3 regions of the Anoxybacillus sp. B2M1 genome follow, and region 2 is predicted to be linked to each of the others. Evidence: riboswitches for the same ligand, from Rfam matches in the RefSeq annotation. Region 2 holds a riboswitch; each other region holds the start of a gene.
What was found. A riboswitch is a leader RNA that binds a small molecule or an ion and turns the genes downstream of it on or off. The one in region 2 is predicted to bind lysine.
Positions count from the first base shown of each region.

Region 1 (3,286 bases), 1.0 Mb from region 2:
ATACTGTTTGCGGTCAATACAAAAATAGGGTTATATACGGGGCTTTTACTATTAATTATCGGAAACGGTTTCTTTAAACCTAATATTTCGACGCTTGTCGGTGAATTGTACGGACCAAATGACAAGCGCCGCGATGCAGCCTTTACCATTTTCTATATGGGAATTAACATCGGCGCCTTTTTTGCTCCGCTGATCTGTGGATTTTTAGCTGAAGATTATTTTAAAACGACTGTCAATGGCGTCGTGCAGTATGGATTTAAATATGGTTTCCTTGCCGCATCCATCGGTATGATAATTGGTCAAGTATTTTTTAATCTATTAGGAAATCGTTATCTAGGAGAAATCGGCAAAAAGCCGATTGGCAAACAGAAAACAGCTTCAACTGCGCCAAAAGAGCCGTTAACAAAAAAAGAAAAACAGCGCATTCGTGTGATCTTAATTTTAATGTGCTTTGTTGTCTTTTTCTGGGCTGGCTTCGAACAAGCAGGAAGCTCGCTTACATTGTATACCGATAAGTTCGTCGATAAATCCATCGGCAGCTGGACCATGCCAACCTCTTGGTTTCAATCATTAAATCCATTATTTATCGTTCTATTAACACCCGTTTTATCTGCATTATGGGTAAAATTGGCTAACTCTAAACGCGGTGATTTATCAGCTCCGACAAAGATGGGATTAGGTATGATTTTGCTTGGTCTCGGATTTGCTGTTTTGGTTCCTGCTCTGCTGCAAACCGGAAGCGACGAGCAACACATTACGGTAAAAGCAAATGCATTATTTATTGTTTTAACATACTTTTTGCATACGCTTGGTGAGCTTTGCCTATCACCGGTTGGGCTATCACTTACAAGCCGCATCGCACCGATTCGTCTCGCTTCCCTGCTAATGGGAGTTTGGTTATCAGCAACTGGTATCGCGAATATTTTAGCAGGTCAATTAGCAGCTTTTACGGAGTCATTAGGCTATCTAGAAATTTTCAGCTTAATTGGCGGCATTACCATTGTTCTTGGCTTTGTTCTGTTATTATTATCGAAAAAACTTGTAGAAATGTCAGAATAATAAAGAAAAAAGGATTCACTTATATCGTGAATCCTTTTTTCTTTGCTTGTTCACCATATGGTCGTTTTAACATTCTTCAGTCGAGAAGTCTCCCATTTCTAAATCTTGCGAAGCTTGATGAAAGTGGGAGATGAATCGACTTCGGACAAGGACAGGCTTTTGCCTGTTCAATTGTCTGACCCTGTGGTAAAATAAACCTATGTCGTTCTTTCATAACTGGATATAGGAGGTTGCATGGAGAAAATAAAATGCGAAAACCAAGCGGATCCTTCCATGCGTAAAATATCCAAGGTACAAAAGAACTCCGAATTGTCGGACATCTAGGGTTGGAACGACCCGAAGTCACGCTCAGGGAGACGAAAGGCGGCTTTCGTCGTGGAACTGAGAAGCTCCCACTTCAAGCTTTAGCTAAGTGGTGAGTAGTTCACGAAACAGGATTTCTATCGTTCCATGCCTCTCGCTCTATTCCACGTATATAGTAAACATAGAAGGGTTTGGCTTTTTTGCGATTGAAGCATAAATAAATATTGTTTTTGTACAAAAATTGTTTTATAATCATCATGGAACAAAATGAATAGCATCCTCATTCACCCGATGAGGTAGAGGTTGCGGCTTTTATGAGTACAGCGAACGAGATGCAGAGAACATTGAAGACTTCGCTCGAAAGGAAAAGCCGCCGAAGTTGGCACATTTCTCTGGATGTGCGAACTGGGGCTGTCACCGAATAGGGGCAGCACTGTCACGGTTTGCGTAAAGCAACCGTGGGGCGCTATCTTCACGGAAGGGTTGATACGGGTAATGATTGCATTGCCGCCGAATCTCCTTCGGCGGCTTTTTTTATTGCCCGGCTCCTTTCCATGACAACATGAAAAAAAAGGAGCGATGAAAACATGGAAAGCGTCATGCAAAAACAGGAAGCCGCCACACCGGCTTCGCCTAACCAGCTGCAACGAAAACTAAAAACAAGACATCTAACAATGATTTCTCTTGGGGGAACGATTGGTACTGGGTTGTTTTTAGCAAGCGGCGGAGCGATTCATACCGCTGGACCGGGTGGAGCGCTCATAGCGTATATCGCGATTGGAGTGATGGTATATTTTTTGATGACCAGCCTTGCGGAAATGGCCGCTTATATGCCCGTTACCGGAACGTTTAGTACGTATGCAACGAAATTTGTCGATCCTGCGCTCGGATTTGCTTTAGGATGGAACTACTGGTATAACTGGGCCATTACAATTGCCGCAGAACTCTCGGCTGTGACCATGATCATGAAATTTTGGTTTCCGAATAGCCCTTCACTTTTATGGAGCGCATTATGCTTAGTGATTATGTTTTTACTTAACTATTTATCTGTAAAAGGATTTGGTGAAGCCGAATATTGGTTTTCCCTTATTAAAGTAGTAACGGTTATTATTTTTCTTATTGTCAGCTTTTTCATGATTGTAGGCATTATGGGTGGTGAAGCGGTTGGATTTAGAAACTTCACCATCGGCGACGCTCCGTTCCATGGTGGGTTCATGGCGACTCTCGGCATTTTTATGGCCGCGGGATTTTCTTTCCAAGGAACAGAGCTGCTTGGGGTTGCAGCCGGCGAAAGCGAGGATCCGAAACGAAACATTCCTCGCGCCATTCGTCAAGTATTTTGGCGTATTTTGCTATTTTATATACTGGCTATTTTAGCAATCGGACTGCTTATTCCGTATACAAATGAAAATCTAGCGAATAGCGACGTTACAGTCAGCCCATTTACTCTCGTCTTTGATAAAGCTGGCATTGCGTTGGCTGCATCCGTTATGAACGCCGTCATTTTAACAGCGGTTTTATCAGCCGGAAATTCCGGTATGTACGCGTCTACTCGAATGCTTTGGGATCTAGCAAAAGAAGGAAAAGCGCCAAAATTTCTGGCCAAGCTAAATCACCGCGGTGTTCCTGTTCATGCATTACTAGTCACAGCTTCACTAGGAACGCTTGCTTTTTTGGCTTCGTTCTTTGGCGATGGCACCGTTTATGTATGGTTATTAAATGCCTCTGGTATGTCGGGATTCATTGCGTGGCTAGGCATCGCGGTCAGTCACTACCGTTTCCGCAAAGCATATGCCGCGCAAGGGCGCGATCTCAATGATCTTCCTTATAAAGCCAAATGGTTTCCATTTGGACCATTGTTCGCTCTAGTGCTTTGCACGATTGTCATTTTGGGACAGAACTATGGAGCCTTTATGGGGAAGTC
Region 1 is NZ_CP015435.1:481,884-485,169, reverse strand. Features, by position in the region: gene GFC28_RS02400 (peptide MFS transporter) at 1-1,059, shown strand, start outside; lysine riboswitch at 1,652-1,839, shown strand; gene GFC28_RS02395 (amino acid permease) at 1,950-3,286, shown strand, end outside.
Region 1: it holds a riboswitch for lysine, as region 2 does, so the genes downstream of both, GFC28_RS02395 (amino acid permease) here and GFC28_RS07165 (amino acid permease) in region 2, are expected to answer to the same signal.

Region 2 (3,286 bases):
AGTCTTTTTTTCGCGTTTTCTTCTTTATCTACTGCTTTTTTCACAAGCGGATAAAAAATGATGCCGCTTGCGAGCAACGCAACGCCAAGCATAAAGGTTTTGATGTCAGATGTTCCCGCGATAATGACCCAGATGGAATAAATAGTGGCCAGTGCTGCAATGACTCCATCTGTGATTCGCTGTTTTGTATTGGTTTCATATGTCTCTCCTGTCCATGTGAGTTTGAGCTGAAAGACAGAAGCGATAAAGTAAGGAACGAGATAAGCGAGTGTCGCAATATAAATGACAAAATCAAATGCGGCTGACATCGAATGAGAGATCGTTGAGAAAATGAAAAGTTGCGCTAATCCATTTGACAAAATTAAAGCGAATTTCGGCATTCCTTTTTTGTTTTCTTTTAAGAAGGCAGGGATAAATAATCCTTGCTTCGCGGCTTGATACGGAACTTCCGCGCTTAATAACACCCAGCCGAGCGTCGAGCCAAGAAGGCTGATGAGGCCAAGTCCAGCTAAGATGTATGCGCCGCTGGGGCCTAAAATGGTTTGAATCGCATCCACTAAAGGCTTCTCTGAATGAATCAACTGTTTTTGCGGCAGCAAGCCCATTACAAGCACACTTATGCCAATGTAAATGATGAGAGCAATCAGCAAACCAAGAATGGTCGCCCGTTTGACATCTGCTTGCTTGCGTGCACGTGAAGCGAACACAATCGCAGATTCCACTCCGACAAATGCCCATAACGTCGCAACGGCCGCGCCGGTCACTTGTCCGAACAGGCTAACGGCATGGCCTGCTTCATCGTAACGCGGAGCGACGACAGAGCCGATGTTGCTTTTATCAAATGCAAATAAGCTAATGGCAATAAATAAAAAGAAGCCGAGTACCTTTGCCGAAGTGGCTATGAAATTTAGTTTTCCGGCTCCCTCGATGCCGCGCAAAATAATAAAGTGCATTCCCCATAATAGAGCGGTACAAACCATAAAGGTAAGGAGGTTGCCGAGTTTGATCGGTGTAGCGCCTACCATAAATACGGTTTGTTTGCTTGTTAAAATCGGAAAGAATGTGGATAAATAACTCGTAAATGTCGTAATAATGGCCACGTTTCCAGCAAAATTTCCAATCCAATAGCCCCAGGAAGACATAAATCCCGATAAAACCGAGGCGTTTGATCTCTTTGGAAACAATTCCTTCGCGTAAATTTGCGGCCCGCCATTTAACTCAGGCTTGCGAATCGCTAAATTGCCAAAGACAAGAGCGGTCATTAGCACTCCACCACCTGTTAATAGCCAAGCTAAAATGACCCCTAAAGGGCTCGCGGCTTCTGAAAGTGAACGAGGAAGCATAAAAATTCCTGATCCAACCATATTCCCAACGACAAGCGCCGTTAATACCCAGAGACCTAGTTTATTTTGCTGCAAGATAACCCCTACTCCTTTCTGATTTGTCCATTTATCAAAAAAAATACACCCTTAAGTTTTCAACGGGTGCATGTGACATCCGCATCTAACTTAATGTAGATAGCGCTCCATCGCTTCCATTAAGCGATGGCAGTCCTGACTCTATTCGAATGCAGGCCCAGCTTGCGGCGCCAGAGTACGCTGCAAACTTCGGCAATGAATCCTTTCATTTGAAGTCATCGGTTCCTCTGTCCCTCATTCAAACTACTTTTATCCATTGCAACCTCTATCTCATCTAAGTTGACGAGAAGAAAAAATATTCAATTACCTTGATAATCATACACGATTCGACAATATTCGTCAATATGCTTTTATCTGAAGCATGAACAGGAATTTTTAGCAAACAAGTGGAATATAACTAAGGTTAGAAATTTTTGAGGAAAAGGAAGGGATGGATTTGAAGTTTTCCGAGTTTCTATATAAGCGCCCTGACATGGAAAAACTAAAGACAGAATTTCAAGCGGCATTGCGGGCGTTTCAACAGGCGCAGCATGCGGAAGAGCAGGATGAAGCGATGAAGCAAATTAATAAACTGCGCAACGAATTTAGCACGATGGCGCAAATTTGCTATATTCGCCATACGGTTGATACAAATGATGACTTTTATAAGCAGGAGCAAGATTTTTTCGATGAGGTGGATCCGATTGTCAAAGGCCTTGTCAACGAATATTATGAGGCGCTCGTCGCCTCCCGATTTCGTTCGGAGCTCGAAAAACGCTGGGGAAAACAGTTATTTGCACTTGCGGAAACAGAGCTTAAAACGTTTTCTCCTGAGATTGTCGCGGATTTACAGTTAGAAAATAAGCTAGCAAGCGAGTATACAAAACTGGTAGCCTCCGCAAAAATTTTATTTGAAGGACAAGAATACACGTTGGCACAGCTGCAGCCGTTTGTGGAGTCGCCTGATCGGCAAATGCGGAAGCGGGCAAATGAAGCGCGGTTTGCCTTTTTTGAAACGCATGAGGAACAATTTGACGATATTTACGATCAGCTTGTCAAAGTGCGTACAAGCATTGCAAAAAAACTAGGGTTTAACAACTTTATTGAACTTGGATATGCAAGGTTGGGACGGACCGATTATGATGCTGAAATGGTTGCGCGATTCCGTGAGCAGGTGAAAGCTTATATTGTGCCGTTAGCAGAAAAGCTGTATGAACGCCAGAGGAAAAGAATTGGCGTCGAGAAGCTGAAATATTACGATGAAGCATTTTCATTCCCGACGGGCAATCCGACGCCAAAAGGGGATGCAAAGTGGATTATCGAAAACGGCCGAAAAATGTATGAAGAGCTGTCACCAGAAACAGGCGAGTTTTTCCGGTTTATGATTGAAAATGAATGGATGGATCTTTTGGCCAAAAAAGGGAAAGCAAGCGGTGGTTACTGCACATATATAGAAGAATATAAAGCGCCCTTTATTTTTGCGAATTTTACTGGCACGTCCGGCGATATTGATGTTCTCACCCATGAAGCGGGCCACGCTTTTCAAGTGTATGAAAGCCGCCATTACGAAATTCCAGAGTATAATTGGCCGACGTTAGAGGCGTGTGAAATCCATTCCATGAGCATGGAGTTTTTCACATGGCCATGGATGGAGCTGTTCTTTAAAGAAGATACGAAAAAATATCAATTTCATCATTTAAGCTCGGCTGTGCTGTTTCTGCCATACGGGGTGGCGGTTGATGAATTCCAGCACTTCGTTTATGAAAATCCGGAGGCAACACCAGCGGAACGGAAGAGAAAATGGCGGGAAATCGAACGAAAATACATGCCAACAAGGGATTACGATGGCCATGATTATTTGGAGCGCGGCGGTTTTTGGCAACGTCAAA
Region 2 is NZ_CP015435.1:1,483,496-1,486,781, reverse strand. Features, by position in the region: gene GFC28_RS07165 (amino acid permease) at 1-1,418, opposite strand, end outside; lysine riboswitch at 1,511-1,694, opposite strand; gene GFC28_RS07160 (M3 family oligoendopeptidase) at 1,855-3,286, shown strand, end outside.

Region 3 (3,286 bases), 1.8 Mb from region 2:
GTTCGGCTACTCCTATGACAAAGGATGGATGTGCGTCCAAGTCTTTTTTATTCGTCAAGGAAAGCTAATCGAGCGAGATGTTTCGATCTTTCCGCTGCATCAAGATCCCGATGAAGAGCTGCTCACATTTTTAGGACAATTTTATTCCAAGGAGAATCATTTTAAGCCAAAAGAAGTAATCCTGCCGCTTGAGGTTGACGGAAGCTTGGCTGAGCAGTTGCTCCAGGTGCCTGTTATTCAACCGAAAAGAGGAAAGAAAAAAGAGCTGGTCGATCTTGCGAGTAAAAATGCAGCGATCGCTTTAAAAGAGAAGTTTTATCTTATTGAACGCGATGAAGAACGAACGGTTAAAGCGGTTGAAAACTTAGGAGTTGCGTTGAACATTCCAACACCGCATCGAATCGAAGCATTTGATAATTCTAATATCCATGGGGCTGATCCGGTTTCGGCGATGGTGGTGTTTATCGACGGCAAGCCTGAGAAAAAAGAATATCGCAAATATAAAATTAAAACTGTGAAGGGGCCAGATGATTATGAATCAATGCGCGAGGTTGTACGGCGGCGATATAGCCGTGCTTTAAAGGAACGCCTTCCTCTTCCGGATTTGATTTTAATTGATGGAGGAAAGGGACATCTGGCGGCTGTTCGCGATGTGTTAGAAAATGAGTTGGGCTTGGAAATTCCGCTTGCCGGTCTTGTAAAAGACGACAAGCATCGCACATCGGAATTAATCATGGGAGATCCACCACAAATCGTGCCATTGTCGCGAAACAGCCAAGAATTTTATTTGCTGCAGCGCATTCAGGATGAAGTCCATCGTTTTGCTATTACGTTTCATCGCCAGACGCGAGGAAAATCGTTATTTCAGTCCGCGCTTGACCACATTCCGGGAGTTGGAGAAAAGCGAAAAAAAGCGCTTCTTAAGCATTTTGGCTCTTTAAAAAATATAAAAGAAGCGACGATTGAGGAGCTGCAAAAAGCGGCGATTCCTCGCGCAGTTGCTGAAAAAATTTATGAAAAGCTGCGAGAATAGTATTGTCAATTGGAGAAAAAGCTGATACAATCACCTTAATTGCATATTTATACACTTCTAAGCACAGAAGTGAAGATAGAGGCGCGAACTTCAAGAGTAGGCATTTGGAGGAAAATGGGTTCCAAAGAAAAATGCCGAAAGGGGAGGCTCGCCGAAGTGGGGGAAGTCTCATTGCTTTTCCTGCTGGTCCTGCGTTTAAGAAATGTAGGACTGTCAAGATGACCCATCTTGGAGAGCTATCTCACTGTGTGGAGCGAATTCGTTTCTTTTCTTATTTCGTTATGCACAGCAATGAGAAGCCTCTCATTGCTGTTTTTTTATTTGTTTCTATACCGGTATAGATGCTGAAATCAACATTTTAAGAACAAGGGATGAGAAAAATGGGAATGATTGTGCAAAAATTTGGCGGAACGTCTGTAGGATCTATTGAACGTATTCAGCATGTCGCTGATCGAGTAATGAGCGAGGTGCAAAAAGGACATCAAGTGGTCGTTGTCGTTTCAGCGATGGGAAAGACGACGAATCAGCTTGTGGATTTAGCCAAACAGCTAACGTCCCAACCTAGCAAGCGGGAGATGGATATGCTTCTTTCGACAGGGGAGCAAGTGAGTATTGCCCTATTAGCGATGGCTTTGCAAGAAAAGGGGTATGCAGCTGTTTCTTTAACGGGCTGGCAAGCTGGAATCAAGACAGAGACTGTTCATGGTAATGCTCGCATTATAGATATCGACACAACGAGAATTCATCAATATTTGCAAGCAGGACAAATCGTCATTGTGGCTGGTTTTCAAGGAGTGACGGAAAAGGGAGATATCACGACTCTTGGTCGCGGCGGTTCTGACACGACAGCTGTAGCTTTAGCGGCCGCTCTACAAGCGGATAAGTGCGATATTTATACAGATGTGACAGGAGTGTTTACTACCGATCCGCGCTATGTAAAAGCAGCGAAAAAGCTAGAGGAAATTTCCTATGATGAGATGCTAGAGCTGGCCAATCTTGGAGCAGGAGTGCTTCATCCGCGGGCTGTAGAGTTTGCTAAAAATTATCAAGTATTGCTGGAAGTTCGTTCGAGTATGGAGGAAGAGAGCGGAACAACGGTAAAGGAGGATGTTTCAATGGAACAGCATTTAATTGTCAGAGGGATTGCTTTTGAAGATCAAGTAACAAAAGTGACGGTCCAAGGGCTCCCGCACGAGTTGCCTATGTTGCCAACCGTTTTTACAGCGTTAGCGAATCGCGGGATTAATGTCGATATTATTATTCAAAATACAACCAATAGCGGAGCAGCAGCTGTGTCGTTTTCCATTCGCACAGAGGATTTGCCTGAGACTTTGCAAGTGTTGGAATCATTCAAGGGAGCAAAGATAGAATATGAAAGCCAACTGGCCAAAGTATCGATTGTCGGCTCAGGAATGATCTCTAATCCAGGTGTAGCTGCACAAATGTTTCAAGTGTTAGCGGATCAAGGGATTGAAATAAAAATGGTCAGCACGTCCGAAATCAAAATTTCAACCGTCGTGTCTCAAGAAAATATGGTTGCAGCAGTAGAAGCGTTGCATACGGCGTTTCAATTGGATGAAAAAGCCGCCGTGCGTTCATAACCAGACAAGACTGTACTGCTGGAAATCATGGCAAGCGTTTGGGGACCGAAGGTGCATTCAATCGTAATCGTGCTGCGCCGGCTTGCTTCGACTAAAAAAGCAAGCAAATGCTTGCTTTAAGTGGTAGACAAAGTCAAAATCGACTTTGTCTACCATCATTTTATACAATTCTTCTATTCATAGTGGTAGTTCTACATCAGTTTGGCTTGAAGGCGCTTGGCAGACAAGAAACGCCAGCCGAGTGAAGACGCGAAGCGAACCCAAACGTTCATGAGCGACGAATGAGGCCCGTGACGCAGGATGAAGCGTTTGTTAACAGTCTAAGGCAAGCAAATACGTATACTTGCCTTTGTTCCTGTCGTGCATCGATAGGCTAATACAATTGAAAAGGTGCAGAAAATCTGTCTATTCAGCAATTTCGTGTTTACGGTCCCATTTCACAGTAAAAGTCACTTTTTGATCACGCTTTTTTTGCTGCTCATATGCTTCCGAGACGAAGCGTTTTTGCTGTTCAATCTGCTGTGCGAGAAAGCCGGCCTCAAGCTGAAATGAACAGTGAGCATTCATGGCGATCCGAGCGGATACCGCGGGCCCTGTCAGCTCGATTTCTAATTCATCTTGGCGTTCTTTGATGACAGCGAGCGTACCCCAT
Region 3 is NZ_CP015435.1:3,468,389-3,471,674, forward strand. Features, by position in the region: gene uvrC (excinuclease ABC subunit UvrC) at 1-1,033, shown strand, start outside; lysine riboswitch at 1,102-1,280, shown strand; gene GFC28_RS16860 (aspartate kinase) at 1,414-2,634, shown strand; gene GFC28_RS16865 (YslB family protein) at 3,040-3,286, opposite strand, start outside.
Region 3: it holds a riboswitch for lysine, as region 2 does, so the genes downstream of both, GFC28_RS16860 (aspartate kinase) here and GFC28_RS07165 (amino acid permease) in region 2, are expected to answer to the same signal.